Regions from separate parts of the Pseudarthrobacter sp. LMD1-1-1.1 genome, predicted to be linked through region 3. Evidence: predicted binding sites of a transcription regulator. Region 3 holds the regulator's gene; each other region holds the start of a gene.
What was found. Region 3 encodes HrcA, which represses chaperone genes, less so after heat shock. Its sites were predicted from a motif close to TTNGCACTCGNNNNNNNCGAGTGCNAA; they were not measured.
Positions count from the first base shown of each region.

Region 1 (5,838 bases), on a different contig from region 3:
CGACCGGCCCGTGACAGACCTGATCTCCGCCACGGCGCCGTCCGCGTGGCGGCGGGAGCGCGGCATCGAGCTGACCGCCATGCAGCGCTCCAGGCTGCGCCGGGTGGCCAAGGAATACGTGCGCCCGGGCGTCCACATCGCGGACCTGCACTCGTCCCTGGTGCTGGTCCAGGAACAGCGTGCCCTCTGGGCTGGCTACGCCACCACGCAGCGCCATCCCGCCGTTCCCTCCGGCCTGGCTGAAATGAACGCCATGTACCGGTCACTGGACCAGGAGCTGGCACAGCTGGGCGAAGCGCTGCAGCACACCGAAGATGGCGGGGCTTTGGCCACGGTGCCCTACGCGCAGCTGATGGACCGGCTGGACCGCCTGGTGGCGGACACCGATACGCTCAAGACGCTGCCCGAACGCACACTCCTCATTGAGAACATGCGCGAACATGGCCTGGGTGAACTCCTGGCCGATCTCGCGGAACGGGAAGTTCCGGAAGGATCCGTCGCCGCGGAGCTGGAGCTGGCGTGGTGGCAGTCCGCGCTTGAGGCAATGATCAGCGGCGACGACTACCTGGCGATGTCCGACGGCGACGCCCTGCGCCAGCTGGAAGCGGAATACCGGCTGGCCGACAATGCCCACATTGCCAGCGGCGCCGCCCGCCTGCGGTGGGACCTCGCGGAACGGTGGCGGACAGCCATCGCGGCCCAGCCGCGCCAGGCAGACCTGCTCCGCAGCCTGCTCAAGGACGGCCGGGTGTCCCTGCCTTCCCTCACCGCGCAGGCGCCTGAGCTGATCGGCACACTCGTCCCGGTCTGGTCCGTCAGCCCGTACCTGATGACGGGCCTGCTTCCGGCAGAACAGCACTTCGACGCCGTCGTGATCCTCGACGCGGAGGCCACCTCCCTGCAGGCTGTCCTGCCGTCGATTGCCAGGGCACGGCAGGTGATCGCCTTCGGCGACCCGCGCATCGCCACGCCCCGGACGTTCACGGTTGGGGTAGAGCGGCTTGCACCCGGCGAGTCCGCCCACCACCGCGTGGAGAGCGCCTTCACCGCGCTCTCCGCAGTGCTGCCGGTGTGGCGGCTCAACGTGGTGTACCGCGCAGTGGACGAGGACCTGGTCCTGCAGCTCAGCAAGAACTTTTACGACGGCGGCCTCCGCCGGCTGCCCGAGGGCCAGTCGGCCACGGGGCTGGACCGGTCCCTGCTGGTGGAATACCTGCCGGACGGCACCGGCCTTCCCAGTGCCGACCACGAAGGCGTGGAGTCCGTGGTTGCCGAGGTCAACCGCGTAGTGGAGCTGGTCTTCGAGCACGCCCGCCTGCGTCCGCGGACCTCCCTCGCCGTCGTCACCGCCAGCCTGCGCCACGCCGCGAGGATTGGCGAGTCCATCCGGCTCCAGCTGTCCAACCAGCCGGGCCTGGCCGGATTCTTCGGCGCCGGCCCGGAGTCCTTCCGCGTGGTGGACCTGGAACGTGCCCAGGGCCTGGTCCGCGACCATGTCATTTTCTCGCCGGGATTCGGGCGGACCCCGCACGGCCGTGCCCTCCACAACTTCGGGCCGCTGTCCGCTGAAGGCGGCCGGGAGAAGTTTGCCCTGGCCATGACCCGGGCCCGGCGTTCCCTGCACGTACTTACGTGCTTCCGGCCCGAGGACCTGGACCACACCCGGCTTACCCACGGGGCGGTGGACCTGTACGCGCTGCTGGACCGGGAAATTTCCGGCAACACGGATCTTGGCACCCCCGCGTCCCGCGCCGCCGCCAGCGAACAGGCGCTTGGCGCGGACCCGCTGGTGGCGGATCTCGGTGACCGGCTGCGTGCCCGGGGCGCCAGGGTCTGGCACCAATACGACGGGGCAATCGATGTAGTGGCAGCCGCCGACCCCCTGAATACCATGGGCCAGGAGGACTCCGACATCCCGCGGCCGGTGGCCATCGAGTCCGACGGCACTGCGCAGTACCGCACCATGAGCGTGCGGGAACGCAGCAGGCTGCGTCCCCAACTGCTGGAACGCCTTGGCTGGCGGTACATGCCGCTGTGGACCATCGAAGTGTTCACGGACCCGTCGTCCTGCGCAGACCGCATTGCCGGCTATCTGGGCCTGGAAAAGATGGTGCTGCCGGGCAGGACCCACCAGTCTGCGGGCTTCCTTGACGACGACGTTGACCAGGCGCTCAATGGAATTGACGCCGCGCCGTCCGCCGGAGTTTCCTACCTCCCCGGGGATCCCGGCGCAGGCCGGACCGGTGACAGCGGACACCAGGAAGCGGGATCCATGACCGAGGAAAAGAAACCTGCACACGGCAGGCTTGATGAAGACGGCCGCGAGGAAGACATGCGCCAGGATGAGCTCCAGGACGGGCAGGCAGAAACAGTAACCGGCGGGGACGTTCCTGCAGGCCCGGCCGAAACGGCACCGGCGCCCCGGACAGTAACAGGCGGCACTGAAGAGATCCTCCCGAGCAAGGCCGCAGAGGATGACGCCCGCAGCTGGGGTGACCGGGAGGATGACCACGACACGTGGTTGAAGGAACAGAAGCCGCCGCACTGGGGCTGACCGGCGCAAGCTTACGGCGGGCCGACCAGGACGAAGAACAGCCGGCCATGGGTTGACGCTCCGGCCAGGCGTGATGCTTGTTCTGCGGTGGCTGCCACCACGATCAGTCCGTCGGTCTCCGTGGTGCCCAGCCACTGGCCGCTCTGGCCGCCCTTGTTGGAGGTCCAGAGCACGGGGACGGCCGACGCCAGTACCTCCGACGGGCCTTGCTGGTCGAACCCATTGGCCGATGTGAGCACAACGTTGACCAGTTGGCCGGGGGAGACCAGCTGAATCGACGAGGCATCCGCCATCCGCAGTGGAACTGCGGCTGAACCGGGCGGTGTACCTGCCAGGAGCCCGGGACCCACCAGCTGGGCATCGCTGAGGAGCTGGCCCTTGCGCATCGGTGCGGCGAGCTGTTTGCCGGTGGCGGCGGCGTCATCCCGGAGGAAGCCGTCGGCCACCATGCCAGGGGGCACCTGGACTCGGACCACGTCCGCGTCCGTCACGGCGGTCCCGGCAGGAAGATCCCGGGCTGCGGCCAGTGCGGTGGCGGTGGAGAGCGGGGCAGGAGTGAGCTGCTGGACGGCGATGGCGGCGGCTGCGCACAGCAACAGTGCAGCGGCGAGCCGGCGGTTCCGGCTCAACCAGGCGGCAACACGCGCGGGCAGGGGGCGGTTCCTTGGGCTGCGGGCAGCGCCTGCGGGGCCCGAAGAATACCGGAGGGCGGCACGGCGGCGGGGAAGAAGGGGCATGCGCCCACGCTAACTCCGGGCGCACGCGCAAGGGAGCCGGGATAAGGCCTATGTGGACAAAAGCGGCCGGACGCTGGAAAGCGCCGGCCGCCGTCGTGAAGTCTGTGCCGGATTAGCTCGCGGCGGCTGCGGGCGCCGGCGCGGCGGGGGCGGCAGCAGGCGCTGCAGGCGCGGCGGAAACGGAGCTGCCCTTGGAATCGCGGGAGTCCGTGCGGTAGAAGCCGGAGCCCTTGAAGACGACACCGACGCTGTTGAACTTCTTGCGCAGCGTGCCTTCGCATTCAGGGCAGGACGTCAGGCTGCTGTCCGAGAACGACTGGACGATGTCGAAGGCGTGGCCGCAATCCTTGCAGGCGTAAGCATATGTTGGCACTGGTGCTCCTCCTCTTGGGCAAACGAGAGGTCCCGTGCTGCCACCTGGTAAACCATTAGCAGTCGCAGGGCCTGAGTGCTAATTCTATCACTGTGCACGGAACGACGGTGTTCAGGCGCCGCCCGCCAGGGGCCGGTACCCGGAAGGGACCAGGACGGCCGGGACTGGACGGTCGAACTCCTCGGCCGGGATCCGTCCGGCGGGCAGCAATTCTTCGTCGTAGATAACAGCGGCCAGCGGGATTTCCTTCCCGGCCGTAGCGAGGTGCCCCAGGAATTTGTCGTAGTAGCCGCCGCCCTGGCCAATCCTGTTGCCGGCCAGGTCCACGGCTGTGGCGGGAATGAAAAGCACAGCGGCGTCGCCGGCGGTTTCGGGCCCGTGCCGGTGCCCCGTGGGTTCCAGGATGGGCGCGTACCTGCTGCGCTCGAAGCCGGTGTCCGGAGTCCAGAACACCCAGCTCAACTCCCTGGCCGGTTCGCACACCGGAAGCAGGACCTGGTGGCCGCTGCGGTGCAGGGCTTCGATCAGCGGCAGGGTAGGTGGTTCCTGACCCACGCCAAGGTATACGCATGCTATCCCGGGACGGCCTTCCGTCACCGATCCAGCCCAGGCTTCCCCATGGGTGGCCAGGGGCTGGCCGGCAGCTTCCAGTTGCGCCGGTGTCAGGCTTGCCCGCCGCTGCCGGTGGGTAGCCCGGATCCCGTCCTTGACGGCGTTTGTCTCCTGCAGCATGTTGTCCTCCCTGAAGTCCGGTGTTCCGCGCCTTGAGGCCGCGTGCCGGCCTTCGGTGCCGGGGGTTACTGAAATACTTGATGCTGACGTTAGATTAGTCCGGTGAACACCAGTAAACCCAGAGTCCGCAAAGCCGTCATTCCCGCAGCGGGCCTGGGCACCAGGTTCCTGCCAGCCACCAAGGCCATGCCCAAGGAAATGCTTCCCGTCGTGGACAAGCCTGCCATCCAGTATGTGGTGGAGGAAGCCGTCCATGTGGGCCTCAACGACATCCTGATGATTACCGGCCGCAACAAGCGGGCCCTCGAAGACCACTTCGACAGGGTGCCGTCCCTCGAATCGACCCTTGAGGACAAGGGCGATACGGAAAAGCTTGCGTCCATCCAGGCCGCCAGCCAGCTGGGTGACATCCACTACGTCCGGCAGGGCGATCCCCATGGCTTGGGCCATGCCGTGCTCCGGGCGAAGCAGCATGTGGGCGATGAAGCCTTCGCCGTGCTGCTGGGCGACGACCTCATCGATGCCCGCGACGAACTCCTCAGCACCATGATTGACGTGCAGGCGAAAACCGGAGGGTCCGTCGTCGCCCTCATTGAGGTGGAACCCTCCCAGATCAGCGCCTACGGCTGCGCCGACGTCCAGGCCATCGACGGCGAGGACTATGTCCGCGTCAACCGGCTCGTCGAGAAGCCCTCGCCCGAGGAAGCACCGTCCAACCTGGCGCTGATCGGGCGGTATGTCCTGCACCCCGCCGTGTTCGAAGTCCTCGAGCACACGGAGCCGGGCCGCGGAGGCGAAATCCAGCTGACGGATGCCCTGCAGGAACTCGCCTCCGGCGACGGCGAGGGGCATGGCGTGTATGGCGTGGTGTTCCGGGGCCGCCGTTACGATACCGGCGACAAGCTCAGCTACCTCAAGGCCTGCGTCCAGCTGGCCATCGACAGCGATGACCTGGGGCCCGGCCTGCGGGAATGGCTGCCGGGCTTCACCGCCGGCCTCTCCCGGTAGCGCCGTGCGCACAGGTCCCATCTGGCCGGCCACCCTCGAGTGCGGCGACCTGGTCCTGCGGCCCATCCGGTACCGGGACAAGAAAGAGTGGACAGAAGTCCGGTCACGGAACAGCGAGTGGCTGGCACCGTGGGAAGCCTCCAACCCGGACCCGTCCGGCGGACTTCCCGACTACCGGCACATGGTCCGCTCGCTCAACCTGCAGGCTGCACAGGCTACCGCCCTGCCCTTCGTCATCACGGAGTGGAGGCCGGGCCTGAGGAATCCGGCCATCGTGGGCCAACTGACGGTGTCTTCCATCGTCTGGGGTTCGGCCATGATGGCAACGTTGGGGTACTGGGTGGACCAATCCCGGGCGGGACGGGGGATAGCCCCCACCTCCGTGGCGCTGGTAACGGACCACTGTTTCCGTACGCTTGGCCTGCACCGGATGG
Region 1 covers NZ_JBEGHP010000001.1:675,245-681,082, forward strand. The annotation lists gene MRBLMD1_RS03300 (DUF4011 domain-containing protein) at 1-2,554, shown strand, start outside; gene MRBLMD1_RS03305 (RcpC/CpaB family pilus assembly protein) at 2,566-3,291, opposite strand; gene MRBLMD1_RS03310 (FmdB family zinc ribbon protein) at 3,404-3,664, opposite strand; gene MRBLMD1_RS03315 (5-formyltetrahydrofolate cyclo-ligase) at 3,776-4,396, opposite strand; gene galU (UTP--glucose-1-phosphate uridylyltransferase GalU) at 4,499-5,404, shown strand; gene MRBLMD1_RS03325 (GNAT family N-acetyltransferase) at 5,409-5,838, shown strand, end outside.
Region 1: MRBLMD1_RS03310 (FmdB family zinc ribbon protein) is a predicted target of HrcA. The motif match lies at 3,720-3,746, and genes of this name have one in related genera.

Region 2 (5,838 bases), on a different contig from region 3:
TGGCCCATCCTGGCGATGGGAGTAGCGGCCCTGGCCATAGGGTTGGTGTCCTTCCTGATCCTTCCCAAACTTGGCTTCAACACCACCGCCAGCCAGGCCTCGGCCAGCGTGGAGTCAGCTCCGCTGGCCGGCACCGGCACAGCCCCTTCGGCCACGCCTTCCGCTTCCGCGCCCGTGGCTTCCACGGTGCCCTCCGCTTCTTCCGAGCCAACCCAGGATGCCGGCCCCTCTCCGGAGTCCACGGCCCCTGCCAGCCAGCAGGCCGTCGTCGACAGGACCCAGGCCGTTGCCATCTACAACGCCGCCGGTACGGCGGGGCTGGCCAGCCGGGTAGGCGGAACCGTCCAGGGTGACGGTTGGCGGCTCGGCCAGGTTGGCAACTGGTCTGGAGCCCCGCAAAAGTCCTCCGTGATTTTCTACGCGGGCCCCCAGCACCTGGCCAGCGCCCAGGCGCTTGCCGGTCTGCTGAACATCCCCACCGTAGTGGACAGTACCGAATTCCAGTCGCCGCTCGTTGTGGTCCTGGGCCCGGGTTACCGGTAGCCGCACGCCGTCCAGTAACGCCGGTCCGGTCTCCACCTGGCCCCAAACGGAAAGAGTTGTTCATCATGGCACTGGGAACCGTGAAATGGTTCAACGCTGAAAAGGGATACGGCTTCATCACCGTTGACGGCTCCGGTGATGACATTTTTGTCCACTGGTCCGCAATCCAGGGGGAGGGGTACCGTGCCCTGGCCGAAGGGCAGCGGGTGCAGCTCGATGTGGGCGAGGGTGAAAAGGGTCCGCAGGCGGAAAACGTCCGGCCGGCCCAGTGATGCCTGCTCTGCGGCGAGATGGCCGCATCCGGGCGGCCCTCGCCCTGTCCGCGGCAGCAGTTCTTTCGATGACAGCATGCGCCGGTACCGGCGGCAACGCCAGGGTGGAAACGGCGGAGGCCTCCGGCGACGGCGTCCTGCGGGCGGGGATGATCCTGGACAATGCCGGTGACAATGCCTTCCTTAACGCTCCCCAGCTGGCAGCCGCCAAGCTCGCCATCCAGGACATCAACGCCGCCGGCGGACACAAAGGCCGGCCGGTGGAGCTCCTCCCGGTGCACCCGGACCAGGACACGGGAAAGCAGGCGAAGGACCTCGCCGCCGCCAAAGCGGATGTGGTGATCGGACCCACCGATTCCAGCCATGCGGCCGCCGCGGTGGACGTTCTGTCCCACGCGCGCATACCGGTCATCTCGCCGGCCAACACAGCTGCAGGCCTGTCAGGGCTCGCCAGCGGAGGCTACTATTTCCGCACCGCCGCAGCCGACGTCGCCCAGGGCCCCGTGCTGGCCAAACTCGCCAAGGACTCCGGGGCCGCCACCATCACCGTGCTGTACCAGGAAGGCTCCTACGGCAAGGACCTCTCCGCTGCCGTCACGGACGCTGCGACAAAGTCCGGACTCACGGTCCTGCCCGGGGCCGGCTTCAAGGACGGTGCCGCCGCCGAAACCGCGCGCTCCACTGCAAAGGCCAAGCCTGACGCCGTCGTCCTGATTGCCCGCGAGGGCGCGCAGGACGCCCTGGCCGCGCTGGACAGCGCCGGCCTCACCGGTTCACGGATCATCCTCAGCGACGGCGCGTTTGCCCGCTACGGCTCCAGGCTCGCCTCCGGGACCCTCAAGGGCACACGCGCCGTCGTCCCCGGACAGTTGCCCACCGCTGCCTTCCAGGCAAAACTGCTGGCGGTGGACCCTGCCCTCAAGGACGTCTCCTACGCTGCCGAAACCTACGACGCCGTCACGCTGGCGGCCCTCGCCGCAGCACGTGCCCAGGATGACGCCGGACGCTCCATTGCCGGCAACCTGATTGCCGTCTCCGGAGGGGCAGCCGGCCCCGGCGCCGGAGTGCCAGCCGCCCCATGCCTGAGCTACAAGGAGTGCCTGGGCGGCCTTGCTGCCGGCCCGGACATCAACTACGACGGCGAATCGGGCCCGGTGGCCTTCGATGCCAAGGGCGATATCACCACGGCCCTCTTCTCCGTGTACACCTTCGGACCCGACAACAACCCCACCCTGTCCGGACGGGAGACAGCCGGACACTCCGGCTGATCGCCCTGGGCGAAGCGGCCCCGCCCTGCGGGGTGTCACGCGTCTTTTCGCTTGCACTCTCACCTGGGGAGTGCTAATTATTGACTTAGCACTCTGACGCACCGACTGCTAAAGCAATGCCTGGTTCCGGCCGGCGGCGCACGGCACCGGTCGAGGAGCGAAAGAAACACCTCACTTCAGTGAGATCCCCGCCCGGAGGCATACAGAGGCCGCCGGCAAAGGATCGTCCGTCGCGGGCACTGCAGCGAAGGTTCATTCTTAACGACTGTCCCGAAAGGACTACTGCCGTTATGGCCAAGATCATTGCATTTGATGAAGAGGCACGCCGCGGCCTTGAGCGTGGCCTGAACACCCTCGCCGACGCCGTTAAGGTCACCCTCGGCCCGCGTGGCCGCAACGTCGTCCTCGAAAAGAAGTGGGGCGCCCCCACGATCACCAACGATGGTGTTTCCATCGCCAAGGAGATCGAGCTGGACGATCCCTACGAGAAGATCGGCGCAGAGCTGGTCAAGGAAGTTGCCAAGAAGACCGACGACGTTGCCGGTGACGGCACCACCACGGCAACCGTCCTGGCCCAGGCCCTGGTCAAGGAAGGCCTGCGCAACGTTGCCGCCGGCGCCGACCCGCTGTCCCTCAAGCGCGGTATCGAAAAGGCTGTTGAGGCCGTCACCGCCGAGCTGCTGAACTCCGCCAAGGAAATCGAAACCAAGGAAGAGATCGCGGCTACCGCCTCCATCTCCGCCGGTGACGACGAGATCGGTGCCCTTATCGCCGAAGCCCTGGACAAGGTGGGCAAGGAAGGCGTCATCACGGTCGAGGAGTCCAACACCTTCGGCCTGGAGCTGGAACTCACCGAAGGCATGCGCTTCGACAAGGGTTACATCTCCGCCTACTTCGTCACCGACGCTGAGCGCCAGGAAACGGTCCTCGAGGATCCGTACATCCTGATCGTCAACTCCAAGATCTCCAACGTCAAGGAACTGGTTGCTGTCCTGGAAAAGGTCATGCAGTCCAACAAGCCGCTGCTGATCATTGCCGAGGACATCGAGGGCGAGGCCCTGGCCACCCTGATCGTGAACAAGATCCGCGGCACCTTCAAGTCCGTCGCCGTCAAGGCTCCCGGCTTCGGTGACCGCCGCAAGGCCCAGCTCGCCGACATCGCCGTCCTCACCGGCGGCCAGGTCATCTCCGAGGAAGTTGGCCTCAAGCTGGAGACTGCCGGCCTGGAGCTCCTGGGCCAGGCCCGCAAGGTTGTTGTCACCAAGGACGAGACCACCATCGTCGAAGGTGCCGGCGACGCCGACCAGATCGCCGGCCGCGTGTCCCAGATCCGCGCCGAGATCGAGAACTCCGACTCCGACTACGACCGCGAGAAGCTGCAGGAGCGCCTGGCCAAGCTGGCCGGCGGCGTTGCAGTTATCAAGGCCGGAGCTGCAACCGAGGTTGAGCTCAAGGAGCGCAAGCACCGCATTGAAGACGCCGTGCGCAACGCCAAGGCTGCAGTTGAAGAAGGCATCGTCGCCGGTGGCGGCGTGGCCCTGATCCAGGCCGGTGCCAAGGCATTTGCCAACCTTCAGCTCTCCGGCGACGAAGCAACGGGCGCCAACATCGTCCGCGTTGCCATCGACGCTCCGCTGAAGCAGATCGCCTTCAACGCCGGCATGGAGCCTGGCGTAGTTGTCGACAAGGTCCGTGGCCTGCCCGCAGGCCACGGCCTGAACGCAGCAACCGGCGAGTACGTCGACCTGCTGGCTGCCGGCGTCAACGACCCCGTAAAGGTGACCCGCTCTGCCCTGCAGAACGCTGCCTCGATCGCCGGCCTGTTCCTCACCACCGAAGCAGTGGTGGCTGACAAGCCGGAGAAGGTTTCCGCCCCCGCCGGTGGCGACGACATGGGCGGCATGGGCGGCATGGGCGGCTTCTAAGCCTCCCGGCCGGGACCTGCCCCGCCAGTTACGAAAGTGCGGCCCCCTCTTCGGAGGGGGCCGCACTTTTTTGTCCCGCTGCCGGGATCCTGCCGGGATCTACTTCCTGGCCGAATCCAGCATCCCCTGGACTTCCTTCTTGAAGGCTTCGGCGGCAGCCTGGGGGGTCTGCCGGTCATACAGCACTTCATCCGTGTAGCGCTTGATGACATTCTGGACGCTTCCCGCACCCACAGGAGGAACCGGGGGCGCGTCCTTTATATCCGGCGCAATGTCTTTCAGGAACCCCACCACGGTGGTGTCTGCCGGCTTGAGCGAGGACGTGATGCCGGAAACGATGTCGCTGTTGGTGGGTACACCCCTGTCCGTCATCAGGATGGCCCCGGCCTCCGGGCTGTTGGTGAGGTAGTTGATGAACTCCGCGGCTTCCTTGGGATGCTTTGAACGGGACGAGGCGGACCAGAACATCGTCGGCTTGTAGTACATGCCGTTACTGGCCGCCGCGCCGTCGACGCTCGGAGCGCGCAGCATTTTGATGTTGCTGCCGGTGGTGGCCTCAAGCGATCCAAGTTGGTTGGTCCACCACCAGGCCATACCCACCCGGTTGGTGCCGAAGAGGCTTTGCTCAAGGCTGGCCCCGCCGTCTTCCGTCGCCACGTTCGCCGGCGGGCTGGCCTTGGAATCGCGTTGTTCCTTGAGCCGTTCCCAGAAGGAGGCGGCCGTGCCGGCCTCGAAGCCGAGCTTGCCGTCAGCGGAGTAGAGGTTTTCCCCGTGCTGGCGCAGCCAGATGATCAGGTCGGCCTCGTTGCTGCCGTAGGCGGCACCATAGGTCTTCCCGTCACTCGCGGCGCTGAGCTTCGCGGCGGTGTCCATGAATTCTTTCCACGTCCACGTCTTGTCATCCGGGACGGGTATGCCGGCCGCTTCAAATACCTTGGTGTTGGCCATGATGACGTAGGCATTCTGGCCTGTGCTCAGGCCATACTGTGCGCCGCTGTACTGGCCGGACGCGAGGGCTTCCTTGTCCAGTTTCGACGTGTCGATGCCGTCCTGCCTGGACAAGTCCATGAGGGCGCCGCGGCCGCCGTATTCGGCGATGTACTTCTGGTCCATCTGAATGACGTCGGGCGCATCATTGGCGGCGGTCTTTGTGGCCAGCTTGTCCCAGTAGCTGGACCATTCGCCGGGCTCGGCCTTGACCTTGATGTTTGGATGGGACGCCTCAAACGCGGCGATGACCTTGTCTGTCTGTCCGTTGAGGTACTCGTTGCCCCACCATGCGAACCGCAGGGTTACCTGGCCGTTGTCGCCCGATCCGCCCGGGGCTCCGCAGCCTGTGGCCAGGATGGACAGGGCAAGGGCGGCAGCGCCAAGCTGGAAACTGCGGCGGCTTACGACTGGAATCGTCATTGATGTTCCTTCCGGGTTGGCTTCTCCGGCGCGGCCCAGCACGGTCGCCCGGCGTAGTCCAAGGATGAGAGAAACCGCTTTCTCATGTGATGCTGTGATTGTTTCGCGCATCCGGCACCCCCGTCAAGAATTTTCGGTAAACGTTTTCCCACATCTTCGCCGGGCCGCTGTCGGCCGCTTCTGGCAGGATGGACCGGTGACGATTACTGCAGCGGCTGATGGTTCGGCCTTGGGAAACCCCGGCCCGGCCGGATGGGCCTGGTATGTGAATGACGATTGCTGGCGCGCCGGCGGATGGCCCCACGGGACCAACAACCAGGGGGAGCTGATGGCTGTCCTTGACCTCCTGCGCGCCACAGCGCACCTGCCCGGGGAAGACCTGCGCATCCTTTGCGACAGCCAGTACGTGATCAACTCCAT
Region 2 covers NZ_JBEGHP010000027.1:44,442-50,279, forward strand. The annotation lists gene MRBLMD1_RS21250 (LytR C-terminal domain-containing protein) at 1-543, shown strand, start outside; gene MRBLMD1_RS21255 (cold-shock protein) at 609-815, shown strand; gene MRBLMD1_RS21260 (ABC transporter substrate-binding protein) at 884-2,083, shown strand; gene groL (chaperonin GroEL) at 2,374-4,008, shown strand; gene MRBLMD1_RS21270 (ABC transporter substrate-binding protein) at 4,108-5,418, opposite strand; gene MRBLMD1_RS21275 (ribonuclease HI family protein) at 5,615-5,838, shown strand, end outside.
Region 2: groL (chaperonin GroEL) is a predicted target of HrcA. The motif match lies at 2,169-2,195, and genes of this name have one in related genera.

Region 3 (5,838 bases):
CATGCCCGCCAGTGAACCGGCGGAGGTGAAGAAGACGGGGTTGCTCACCGCTACAGGTTACCGAGCCGGTCCCGGAGCTTGGCGAACATGCCGCCGCTGGCGGCGAGCTTGCCCTCGGTGATCTGTTCGCCGCGGAGCTTGGCGAGCTGCCGGAGGAGGTCCTCCTGTGCCGGGTCGAGCTTGGCCGGAGTGTCCACCTGGAGGTGGACCTTCAGGTCCCCGCGGCCGTATCCCCGCAGGTGCGTGACACCCAGGCCACGCAGGGTGATGATCTCGCCGGACTGTGTTCCGGGCTTGACGTCGATGTCCTGGGTACCGTCGAACGTTTCCAGGCTGACGTCCGTGCCCAGTGCAGCCGCCGTCATGGGGATGTGCAGGGTGGCGTGGAGGTCATCGCCTTCCCGCACGTAGGTGGCGTCATTGTTGACGCGGATTTCCACGTACAGGTCACCGGTCGGTCCGCCTGCAGGTCCCGCTTCGCCCTGCCCGGCGAGCTGGATCCGGGTTCCGGTGGCCACACCAGCGGGAACCTTGATGGTCAGCGACCGCCGGCTGCGGATACGGCCCTGGCCGCTGCACTCGTTGCATGGATCCTTGATGACCGTGCCGAAACCTTCGCAGGTGCCGCAGGGGGCGGCCGTCATGACCTGGCCCAGGATGGAACGCACGGCCCGCTGGACCTGGCCGCTGCCGCCGCAGATGTCGCAGCGCTCGGGGTGGGTGCCGGGCCGGCAGCAGGATCCGTCACAGGTGGGGCAGACCACGGCAGTATCCACTTCGAGCTTCTTGTTCACGCCGAACACGGCGTCGCGAAGGTCGACCCGGACGCTGATGAGGGCGTCCTGGCCGCGGCGGACGCGGGAAGCCGGGCCGGAGGTGCCACCGGCGCCGAAGAAGGTGTCGAAGATGTCCTGGAAAGCGAAGCCCTGGCCCGCGTAACCGGCACCGCCGAAGCCGTTGTCCGTGCCGTTCTCGTTGCCTGTGGTGTCGTAGATCCTCCGCTTTTGGGGGTCGGAAAGGACCTCGTAGGCGTGAGTTACTGCCTTGAAGCGTTCTGAAGCGTCCGCACCGGGGTTTACATCCGGGTGAAGGGTGCGGGCCAGTTTGCGGTAGGCCTTTTTGATCTCTTCGCCCGTAGCTTCGGGTGAGACTCCAAGGACGTCATAGTGGCTGCTCAAAGTTCGTATCTCTTCCTTGTTGTACTGCGTTCAGTTTGGGCGGCCCCGCTCTGTGTTCCGGTCCGGAAAAGGCTCCGGCGGCGAAGAGTCAGGGCCCCAAAATCCTGGAAAGGTAGCGGGCCACAGCCCTGACGGCGGCCATGGTGGTGGGATAGTCCATCCTGGTTGGGCCGAGGATCCCTACCTTCGCGGCGCTGTCCGGGCCGTAGCCGGTGGCCACCACGGAGGCTTCGGCAAGGCCGTCATAAGGGTTTTCCCTTCCGATACTGACAGCCACTCCCCGGTGGTCCTGGGCCATTTCGCTCAACAGCCGCAGCATCACCACCTGTTCCTCCAGTGCCTCGAGCACGGGGCCGATGCTGAGGGGGAAATCCACGTTGGACCTGGCCAGGTTCGCCGTTCCGGCCATGACCATCCGGTCCTCCCTGGTGTTTTGCGCCAGCCCCTCGAGGCCAAGTGCCAGGGCGTGCGCGGCCTGGCGCTGGCCGTGCGCGGTGCCGGCCACGACGGCGGGGAGCGCCTTGGCCAGCTGGCTGAGCGGAGTTCCGGCCAGTGCGGCAAGGAAGCGGGTGCGGAGCGCGGCCAGGGCGTCGTCGCCAAGGTCCTGGCCGACGTCGATGACCCGCTGCTCCACCTTGCCGCTGTTCGCAATCAGCACCACCAGCACCTTGCGGGGGGCCAGGAGCACGAACTCGATGTGGCGCACCAGTGCCTTGCTGAGGTGCGGATACTGGACCACAGCCACCTGGTTGGTCAGCTGCGACAGCAGTCGGACGGTGCGGTCCAGGACGTCGTCGAGGTCGTCTGCGCCTTCCAGGAGGGACTGGATGGCCCGGCGCTCCGCTGCCGACAGGGGCTTGACTGCCGAGATCTGGTCGACAAAGAGCCGGTAGCCCTTGTCCGTGGGAATCCGGCCTGCACTGGTGTGCGGGGCCGTGATCAATCCCTCGTCTTCAAGGGCCGCCATGTCATTGCGGATGGTTGCGCTGGAAACGCCAAGATGATGCCGTTCGACCAATGCCTTTGACCCGACCGGTTCGCGGGAGTGGACGTAGTCCTCCACGATGGCCCGCAGCACTTCCAGTTTGCGTGGCTCGCTCACTCTCCACCTCCATCCATGGTCCGGGGCGCATACACCGCCAGGTGCCACCAGTGTTAGCACTCGACATGCCTAAGTGCTAACAGTCTATTATGCCTCGGCCCGTTGTTAGCATTGGTACCGCTCCGGGCGAAATTCCGGTGCGGAGGACCTAGCGCTAGGCGGATTGAATCCATGGATTACCAAAACTGGGGGCCCCGCGGCGTTTCCGCCCCGGCCAAGGCGGAATTGCCCGAGGTGCCGGTGGAGCGGGGCATGGTGCTCGAGGATTTCCAGTCGGGCTGGGTGGGCGCCGTCACCCGGGTGGAAAAGTCCGGCGGCATGCACGTCGTGGCGCTGGAGGACCGCCGAGGGAAGTCCCGGTCCTTCAAGCTCGGCTTCGGTTTCCTCCTTGAGGGCCGCCCCATCCGGCTGATGCCTCCCGCCGCCCGGCCGGCAGCCTCCGGCCCCGCCGCCGGCAGGACAGCCTCAGGCTCCGTCCGGGTCGCCGGCCAGCGGGCCCAGGTCGCCAAGGCAAGCCGAATCTGGGTGGAAGGCAAGCACGACGCCGAACTGGTGGAAAAGGTCTGGGGAGACGACCTTCGGGTTGAAGGCATCGTCGTCGAACCCCTGCACGGCATTGACGACCTCACCGCTGCAGTTGCCGCCTTCAAACCTGGGCCGGGCCGGCGCCTCGGCGTGCTCGTTGACCACCTCGTCCCCGACTCCAAAGAGTCCCGGATAGCCGACGCCGTCATGGCATCCCCCGGCGCGGCCGGAAATGTCCTGATCGTGGGCCATCCCTATGTGGACGTCTGGCAGGCAATCCGGCCTGCGGTCCTCGGGATCGACAAATGGCCTGCCGTGCCGCGCGGACAGGATTGGAAGACCGGAATCCTGAAGGCCTTTGGCTGGCCGCACGCCACCAAGGAGGACATCGGGCTGGGGTGGCAGAAACTGCTGGGCGCGGTCCGTACCTATGCGGACCTGGAAGCGTCGCTGCTGGGGCGGGTTGAGGAAGTCATCGACTTCCTCACCGTCCCCTGAAGGCCGGGCCCCGGCCCGGGAGCCAGTATTCTTGGTAGTGCAGCGCCTTTTCCGAAGGCCGCTGCACACCGCGCCCGTACATGAAGTCAGCACCACTTGCACCTCCGAAGGAACAGACTGTGGCAGAAAACGCACGTGATCACAGGGACGGCCAGGGCCGTTCCGAGTACCATGGCGTCCCCGCCAATGCGCTGCCGCTCACGGCCAGCGAAGACCGCCAATGGGCCACGCTCGCGCATTTCGGCGGGATACTGGGGTGCGTCCCCTCGCTGCTGATCTACCTGATCTTCCGTGACCGCGGCCCGTTCACCGCGCAGGAATCCAAAGAAGCGCTGAACTTCAGCCTGCCGCCCACCATCGCCGCCGTGCTGGCCAACATCCTGGTGTTCATCCCTTATGTGGGAAACATCTTCGCGGTCATCGCCACCCTGATCTGGGTGGCGCTCACCTGCTTCTCCGTGGCAGCAGGGATCCACGTCAACAAGGGCCAGCCGCACCGCTACCAGTACAACCTGCGCTGGATTAAGTAGCCGCGCCTCCCCGCGGGTCCACCGGCCCCGCGGGGAGGACCCGACGGGCGTGGGCCCAGTCAGTCGGGCAGGATACGGCGGACTACCGCGTCCGCCAGGAGCCTGCCCTTGAGCGTGAGGACCAGGCGGCCCTGGAAGGCAGCGGCAGGTTCCACCAGGCCGTCCGCGATCAGGCCGGCCACTTGATGCCGTCCGGCTGCGCTAAGAGTGGAGACTTCAAGCCCTGACTGCAGGCGCGCCTCCAGCATCACCCGCTCCAGGTTCCTGGTGTCGGCATCCAGGGTCTCCCTGCCCGCCGCAGGCGACAGGCCCTGGGACAGGCGGTTCGCATAAGCGGATGGGTGCTTCACGTTCCACCAGCGCACCCCGCCCACGTGAGAGTGCGCGCCGGGGCCGATGCCCCACCAGTCGTCGCCACGCCAGTAGGCCAGGTTGTGGCGGCACGCGTGCTCCGGACTCCGCGCCCAGTTGCTGACCTCATACCAGCCGAGCCCGGCTTCGGTGATGAGCTGGTTGGCGAGTTCGTACTTGTCGGCGTGGTCGTCGTCGTCAATTCCCGGCACCTCGCCGCGGCGCATCTGCGCGGCCAGCTTGGTCCCGTCCTCGACAATCAGGGCGTAGGCGCTGATGTGGTCCGGCTGGTAGGAGAGTGCCGTCTCCAGGGAGTGGCGCCAGTCCGCCAGCGACTCCCCCGGCGTGCCGTAAATCAGGTCCAGGCTGACATCCAGCCCGGCCTCCCGCGCCCACTGCACCACCTGCGGAACGCGGCTGGGCGTGTGGGTGCGGTCCAGGACCTTGAGAACGTGCGGGACGGCGGACTGCATGCCGAAGGAAACCCTGGTGAAGCCCGCCTCCTTGAGGACGGCGAGGGATTCGGGGGTGACCGAATCGGGGTTGGCTTCGGTGGTGACCTCGGCTCCGTCCTCGATGCCCCACTGGTCAATGGCAGCGCGAAGGATCAGGGCGAGGTCATCAGCCGGCAGCAGGGTGGGCGTGCCGCCGCCGAAAAAGACAGTGCCGAGCTTCCGCTCCGGCAGCCCGGACCGTGCCATCACGGCGCCGGCCAGGGACACTTCCGACACCGCGGTTTGGGCGTAGGCATCCTGTGACGCGCCGCCGCCCAGTTCCGTGGCGGTGTAGGTGTTGAAGTCGCAGTACCCGCAGCGCACGGCGCAGAACGGGATGTGGACGTACAGGCCAAAGGCCCGGGCCGCCGCACCGTCCAATGCCTGTGCAGGCAGCAGACCGTCCGACGCCGCCGGGTCGCCGAGGGGAAGAACGCTGGGCATCAGCGGGTCCCCTGCTGCGCAGTGGTCACTTCTTCTTGGCCTTGTCCTTTGATTCGTCGGTGGTGAGGGCCGCGATGAATGCTTCCTGCGGCACCTCGACCGTTCCCACCATCTTCATGCGCTTCTTGCCTTCTTTTTGCTTTTCCAGCAGCTTGCGCTTTCGTGAGATGTCACCGCCGTAGCACTTGGCCAGCACGTCCTTGCGGATGGCCCGGATGCTTTCGCGGGCGATGATCCTGGATCCGATGGCCGCCTGGATGGGCACCTCGAACTGTTGCCGCGGGATGAGTTCGCGGAGCTTTCCGGTCATCATCACGCCGTAGGCGTAGGCCTTGTCCCGGTGGGTGATGGCGCTGAAGGCGTCCACTTGTTCGCCCTGGAGCATGATGTCCACCTTCACCAGGTCGGCAGCCTGCTCGCCGTCGGCCTTCCAGTCCAGGGAGCCGTAGCCACGGGTCTTTGACTTCAGGATGTCGAAGAAGTCGAAGACGATTTCCGCCAGCGGCAGCCGGTAGCGGATTTCCACCCGGTCCTCGGAGAGGTAGTCCATGCCGCCCATGACGCCGCGGCGGGACTGGCACAGTTCCATGATGGCGCCAACGAATTCGTTGGGGGCCAGGATGGTGGCCGAAACCATGGGTTCGCGTACCTCGGCGATTTTGCCCGTGGGGTACTCGCTGGGGTTGGTCACGCGGACCACCTTCTTGTCCTCCAGG
Region 3 covers NZ_JBEGHP010000025.1:290,269-296,106, reverse strand. The annotation lists gene MRBLMD1_RS20090 (16S rRNA (uracil(1498)-N(3))-methyltransferase) at 1-48, opposite strand, end outside; gene dnaJ (molecular chaperone DnaJ) at 51-1,178, opposite strand; gene hrcA (heat-inducible transcriptional repressor HrcA) at 1,267-2,280, opposite strand; gene MRBLMD1_RS20075 (DUF3097 domain-containing protein) at 2,452-3,303, shown strand; gene MRBLMD1_RS20070 (DUF4870 domain-containing protein) at 3,423-3,833, shown strand; gene hemW (radical SAM family heme chaperone HemW) at 3,893-5,122, opposite strand; gene lepA (translation elongation factor 4) at 5,148-5,838, opposite strand, start outside.

Region 4 (5,838 bases), on a different contig from region 3:
CTGGTCCGCCGGCAGGTCCATCTTCCGAAACACAATGTTGGCAGGGTGCTGCGGTTCGCCGACGGAAGCACCGCGCGGGTCTACCGGGAGACCGCCGTCGACCGCCGGCCCGCCGAGCCCTGCGTCCTGGTGGTGGCCTTCACCCTCCGGCTGGTCCGCGGCAGGGCGCACCGCCTGTTCGAGGCGGAGAGCCTGATGAACACCCCGCTCTTTGTGGGGTTCCCGGGGTTTGTCTCCAAGCTTTGGTGCGCCCACGACACCTTCGGCGCCTACCGCGGGCTGTACGAATGGGACGGTCCCGAACGCGCCCGCAAGTACGCCGCAGCCCTGTGGCGCGTCCTGGAACTGGTCAGCGTCCCCGGGTCCATCAGCTACAAGGTGCTTCCCGGACTGCGCCGCGACGAGGTGCTCGCCAATCCCGCCGCGATGCCGGCCGCTGCCCAGGCGGACCACGCCTGGTGGCGGCTCCTCAACCCCGACTAACATCCGCCGCCCATGCCACCCGGTCAAGGTACGACGGCGGACAGCGACGTCCTGGTGGTGGGCGCTGGTCCCGCCGGACTCACCACTGCCCTCCAGGCCCACGCCCACGGCGCAACAGTGCGGGTGGTGGACCGGCGCGCGAACAGGGCGCGTCCGTCCCGCGCCATGATGCTGCACGCCAGGGCGCTCGAGGGCCTGCGCCCGCTGGGGGTGACCGATGAGCTGCTCAACCGCGCCGACACCACTCCCGAGGCACGCATCCACCTGGGCCGGCACGTTGTCGAAGCCCGGCTGGGCCACGCGGACCTCCCGGACACGGCCTTCCCACACCTCACCCTGGTCCGGCAGGCCGACGTCGAGGACGTCCTCTGCCTGGCGCTTCAGGCCCGGGGGATCCACGTGGACTGGGGCGTTGAGTTCCACGGGTTCGAGCGGGAGCCAGCCCTGGCGTCCACGCAAAGCCTGGTGCGCGCGGAGCTGCATCCCGCCGGCGGCCTGGGGCGCAACCTGGCGGAGCACCACGTGTCCCGGTTCCTGGCCGGCTGCGACGGGCAGTCCAGCACTGTCCGGGGCCTGACCGGTGCGCAGTGGCGCGGGGGCCCGTACGGAGTGGAAGCGGTCATGGCCGACCTTGAACTTGATGGCTCCCTCGACGAGGGGTTGCTGCACGTGGCCGTCGGCGCCGCCGGGCTGGTATTCCTGTTCGCGCTGGGCGAGGGTGCCACCTGGCGAATGCTGGCAACCCGTCCGGCAGCCCCGGCGCCGGGAGCCCGGTTCGGCCAGCTGGGTCCGCCCGTTTCCGCAGAGGAGGTGGCCCGGCTGGTGGGGGAATCGGGACTGAGTGGATCCGGCCTGGGTGCTGCGGTCAGCGAGGTGCGCTGGTCGGCGCAGATTCCGCTGCAGCACCGGATTGCCAGCACCTTCGGCGCCAGTCCTGTCTTCCTGGCCGGTGATTCCGCGCACGCCCACTCACCCGCCGGCGGCCAGGGCATGAACAACGGCATCCTGGATGCCCTCAACCTCGGCTGGAAGCTGGGCTTCGCCTCGTCCGCGGGTACGCCGCTTCCGGAACTGCTGGACAGCTACGGGCAGGAGCGGCGGCTGGCGGCCCGGCGCGTACTGGCGCTGACGCACGTGATCTTCTTCGGCGAAGCCTCGCCGCATCCGGTGGCCCGGCTGGTCCGGAGCGCCCTGCCCGTCTTCGCGCCGGTGCTGCCGCTGCTGCTGCGCCGGCGGTGGCTCACTTCCAAGGGCATCAGGTTGCTGGCCCAGCCGTTCGTGAACTACCGCGGCAGTGCGATATCACGAGACCGTATGCCCGGGGCCGGCGGATGGCCGAGGCCTGGGGAGCGGCTGCCGGACGGGCCCGCTTCCGTGGGCGGACGGGTGGCCCGTCTTCACGACCTGACCGCGGTGCCGGGCATCCACCTGTTGTTCGAGCGCGACGCCGCGCCGGGCACACTGGGTGCCGGGCCCGCTTTCCCTGCGGGTCCCGGTTCGCCACTGGTCCACGTCCACCGGCTCACCAGCCACCCTGGGCGGGGCGTGGTGGCGGTCCGCCCGGACGGGTACGTCGGCTACCGCTGCGGTGAGGCCGACCCTGGCGAGCTTGGGTCGTGGCTGCGGCTGGTGGGTGCCGCGGACTGAAGGCTGCACACGGTGGCAACCACCCGCCGTCGTGATGCTCCATCACTTATGGCTTCCAAAACCGGTGTTTAGGAACCCACAACTGATGGAGCAAGGGGGGGGGAGGGGAAGGGTGGTTGCGGGGGGATGGCAAGCGTAGTCTGGTCAGTTCAAGGCAGGTCCGCCCTATGCGTGATTTGCCAGTATGATCCGCCCAGTGTGAGAGGGGAAGTTCCATGACCATCCCGCCAGTGCACGAACCAGAGCCGTTTCCGCCCGAACCTGGCCCGGAGCCCACGTCCCCGGACCCCACCCAGCCGCGCCCGCCCGGCCCGCCGTCCCCGAACCCGTTCCCCGCACCACCGTCACCGGGGCCGCTGCCCGTCCCGGACCCGGGCCCCGCTCCGCTCCGTCCGGACCCCACCAGGGACTGACCGCAAACCTTGGAAGGGGGCTTCCGCCGGCTGCGTATGCGCAGGTGGAAGGCCCCTTTTCCGTGCCTGGGCAAGGGCCGGAAAACCACCGGAATCCGCTGCCGCAAACTCTTGCAGACTTACTCCTCCAGTGCTAAAAAATCTATATCAGCCACTACAGATCGGCTGATACGGAAACTGTGTTGGACCATCTCTTACGAGGAGGGAAGCCATGTTGATGCGAACCGATCCGTTCCGCGAGCTGGACAGGCTGGCCCAGCAGGTCCTCGGCACGGCTGCACGCCCGGCGGCGATGCCGATGGATGCATGGCGCGAGGACCAGGAATTCGTCGTGGCCTTCGATTTGCCCGGTGTTTCGGTGGACTCGGTGGACCTGGATGTTGAACGGAATGTCCTGACGGTGCGGGCCGAACGCCCGGACCCGGCGGGCAAGGACATCGAGCTGGTCGCCTCTGAACGGCCGCGCGGCGTCTTCAGCCGCCAACTGATCCTGGGCGACACCCTGGACACCGAACATGTCAAGGCCAGCTACGACGCAGGTGTCCTGACGCTGCGCATCCCGGTCGCCGAAAAGGCCAAGCCGCGCAAGATCGAGATCGAAACGAAGGGGGCAAAGCAGGAAATCGCCGCTTAGTTTCACACAGGACCGGGAGACGGGCTCATCTGTTGACTGCCTTTTTGGGGCGAATCGCCATTCTGTGCACGCCACAGCGCCAGACAGCGCACCGGCAGCGTAGGCCTTAACCTCCCGCCACGGTGGCCCCCGGCTTCGGCCGGGGGCCATCCACGCGTCCGGGGACTTGCGTCAGACGCTGAGCTCCAGCATCAGGGCGGGCAGTTCATCGGCGAGTTCGCGGGCCAGGAATCCCAGCGGCCCCAGCCTGCTGGCCAGCCGGTCCGCTGCCGCCGCGTGCAGGTGGGTACCCCAGCAGGCCGCCTGGGCGCCGGTGGTTCCGCGGGCCCGGAGCCCGGCAATCGCCCCTGCCAGGACGTCGCCGCTGCCGGAGGTCCCCAGGCCGCCGTAGCCTGTGGTGATCTTCCAGAGTTCGGGTTCGTCCGGGTCCGGGCCGGGCGGCCGGGCGATCAGTCCCTGGCAGCTGACCACGGCGCCGTACCGGGCGGAGATCTCGGCGAGGTCCTTTTCGAGGTCCGCCACGTCCCGTCCCAGCAGGATGCCGGCTTCGGTGGGGTTCGGGGTGAGGATCAGCCGGCCGCGCCAGGGGTCCAGCTGGTCCTCGAGCTGCACCAGGGCGCCCAGTGCGTAGGCATCGAGGACGACGGCGGCCCGTTCCGTGCCGTCAGAGTCGGGGGCTCCGTCACGGCCTGCCTCGCGTTCCAGCAGCGCCTCGAGCAGTCCGCGGGCCAGGTCCGGATCATCCAGCCCCGGCCCCACCAGCACGGCGTCCGCCCGGTCCAGGTAGGAGGCTATCGGCGCCAGCTCCGGCTTGACGGATCCCCCCGGAGTTTCCGGCAGGCCAATGGCGCCGCACTCCGGCAAGGCAACCCCCAGCTGCACGGCCACCGATTCCGCCACCGCCAGTGTGAGCTTCCCGGCCCCCGCGCGCAGGGCCGAAACCCCGGCCAGCAGCGCAGCACCGGGAGTGGCCCGGGCGCCGCCCACCACCAGCACGGACCCGCGAGAGTACTTGTCCGCGCCCGGCGCCGGCAGCGGCCATTCGCGCAGGAGTGACGGCGCTACCAGTGTGGCGCCGGAGGAGTCACCGCGGCCGGACACTGGTGTCTCCCGCGTGCTCGGTGACAGTGACGCCCTGCTCCGCCAGGTGGTCGGCCACGTTGAAGCTTTCCAGCGTCCACGGGCCCACCCCTGAGGGCCGGACGAACCGGGTGATCGAGGCGTTAAGGATGGCTTCCGTGGCCGCGAGGTCCAGCAGTTCCTTCTCGCTGAGTCCTTCGAGGACATACCGGAACAGCATGATCACGGCGTCGTGGCACACCAGCATCACCCGGTGGCCGGTGCCCAGGTTGTTCAGTTCCGCCAGCACCGACCGCAGCCGCAGCGCTACGTCGGCCCAGGATTCCCCTCCCGGCGGCCGGTAGTACAGCTTGCCCAGCCATTCCCGGCGCTCGGATTCCTCGGGGTAGCGGTTCTCGACGCCCAGCCGGGTGAGCCGGTCCAGGATGCCGAGCTCGCGGTCGCGGAGCCGCTCGTCGATGCGCACCTCCAACGGCCAGCCGGCGGTTTCCACCGCAATCTCGGCCGTCTGCCGGGCACGCGCATAGGGGGAGGAAACCACTGCGTCCGGGCGGAACTCCCCGGCAATCCGTCCCAGCGCGGTGCCCAGCGCCTCGGCCTGGTCCCTTCCCGTTCCGGACAGGTCCACGTCCGCGTCCCGGGCAGGAACCTGGATGACCTCCACGCCGGCCTCACGCGCCTCGGTGGCCGCAACGTTGCCTTCGCTCTCGCCATGCCGGATCAGCAGCAGCTCCACCGCCCCGGCCTCCTGGACCGCCTCCGTCAGGCCGTCGTCGTTCGAAGATCCACCGTTCACAAAACCACCCCATCCTCGCCGTGCAAAACCGTGCCTCATGCCGTGCCGAATTCAGGAACACTACCAACGGCGTACCCGGGGGCGGCGGAAAATAACGGACGACGGCGGCAGGGCACCGTGGGTGCGCGCGCCGCCGTCGCCATCGCATCAGAACGGGATGGAACCGGCGTTACCGCTCGGGCGTCAGGACCTTGGAGAACACGGTGCCGCCGTTGGCGTTGCGGAGGCTCACGGTGAAGCTGTTGTCCTCACCGAGCTGGACGTGCCCGAAGAACTGGTTCTCGCCGTCGCGCGGGGACTCGCCGGCAAAGCGTCCGGTCTTGGAGAACACCACCTCGGGGCCAAACGTGGCGTCCATGGAGTTGGGGCCAAAGGAACCTGCCGCGATGGGGCCGGCCACGAACTCCCAGAACGGATCGAAGTCGGTGAAGGCGGCCCGTTCGGGCGAGTAGTGGTGGGCGGCGCAGTAGTGCACGTCCGCGGTAAGCCACACCGTGTTCTTCACGCCGTTGCGCTTGAAGGCACTCAGCACCCCGGCGATTTCCAGCTCACGGCCCAGCGGGGCTCCGGCGTCGCGGTTGGACAGGCTCTCCTGGTTCACCGGGCCGTCCGGGACCACCACTCCCAGCGGGAGGTCGTTGGCGATCACCTTCCAGGTGGCCTTGGACTTGGAGACCTCGCTGACCAGCCAGTCCACCTGCTCCTGGCCCAGGATGGCGGTGGCGTACGGTTCCTTGCCGTCGGTGTTGGGAGACTTGTAGGTCCGCATGTCCAGGCAGAAGATG
Region 4 covers NZ_JBEGHP010000001.1:191,709-197,546, forward strand. The annotation lists gene MRBLMD1_RS00915 (hypothetical protein) at 1-483, shown strand, start outside; gene MRBLMD1_RS00920 (FAD-dependent monooxygenase) at 496-2,130, shown strand; gene MRBLMD1_RS00925 (hypothetical protein) at 2,346-2,543, shown strand; gene MRBLMD1_RS00930 (Hsp20/alpha crystallin family protein) at 2,755-3,177, shown strand; gene MRBLMD1_RS00935 (NAD(P)H-hydrate dehydratase) at 3,349-4,278, opposite strand; gene MRBLMD1_RS00940 (histidine phosphatase family protein) at 4,262-5,053, opposite strand; gene MRBLMD1_RS00945 (alkaline phosphatase D family protein) at 5,223-5,838, opposite strand, start outside.
Region 4: MRBLMD1_RS00930 (Hsp20/alpha crystallin family protein) is a predicted target of HrcA. The motif match lies at 2,654-2,680, and genes of this name have one in related genera.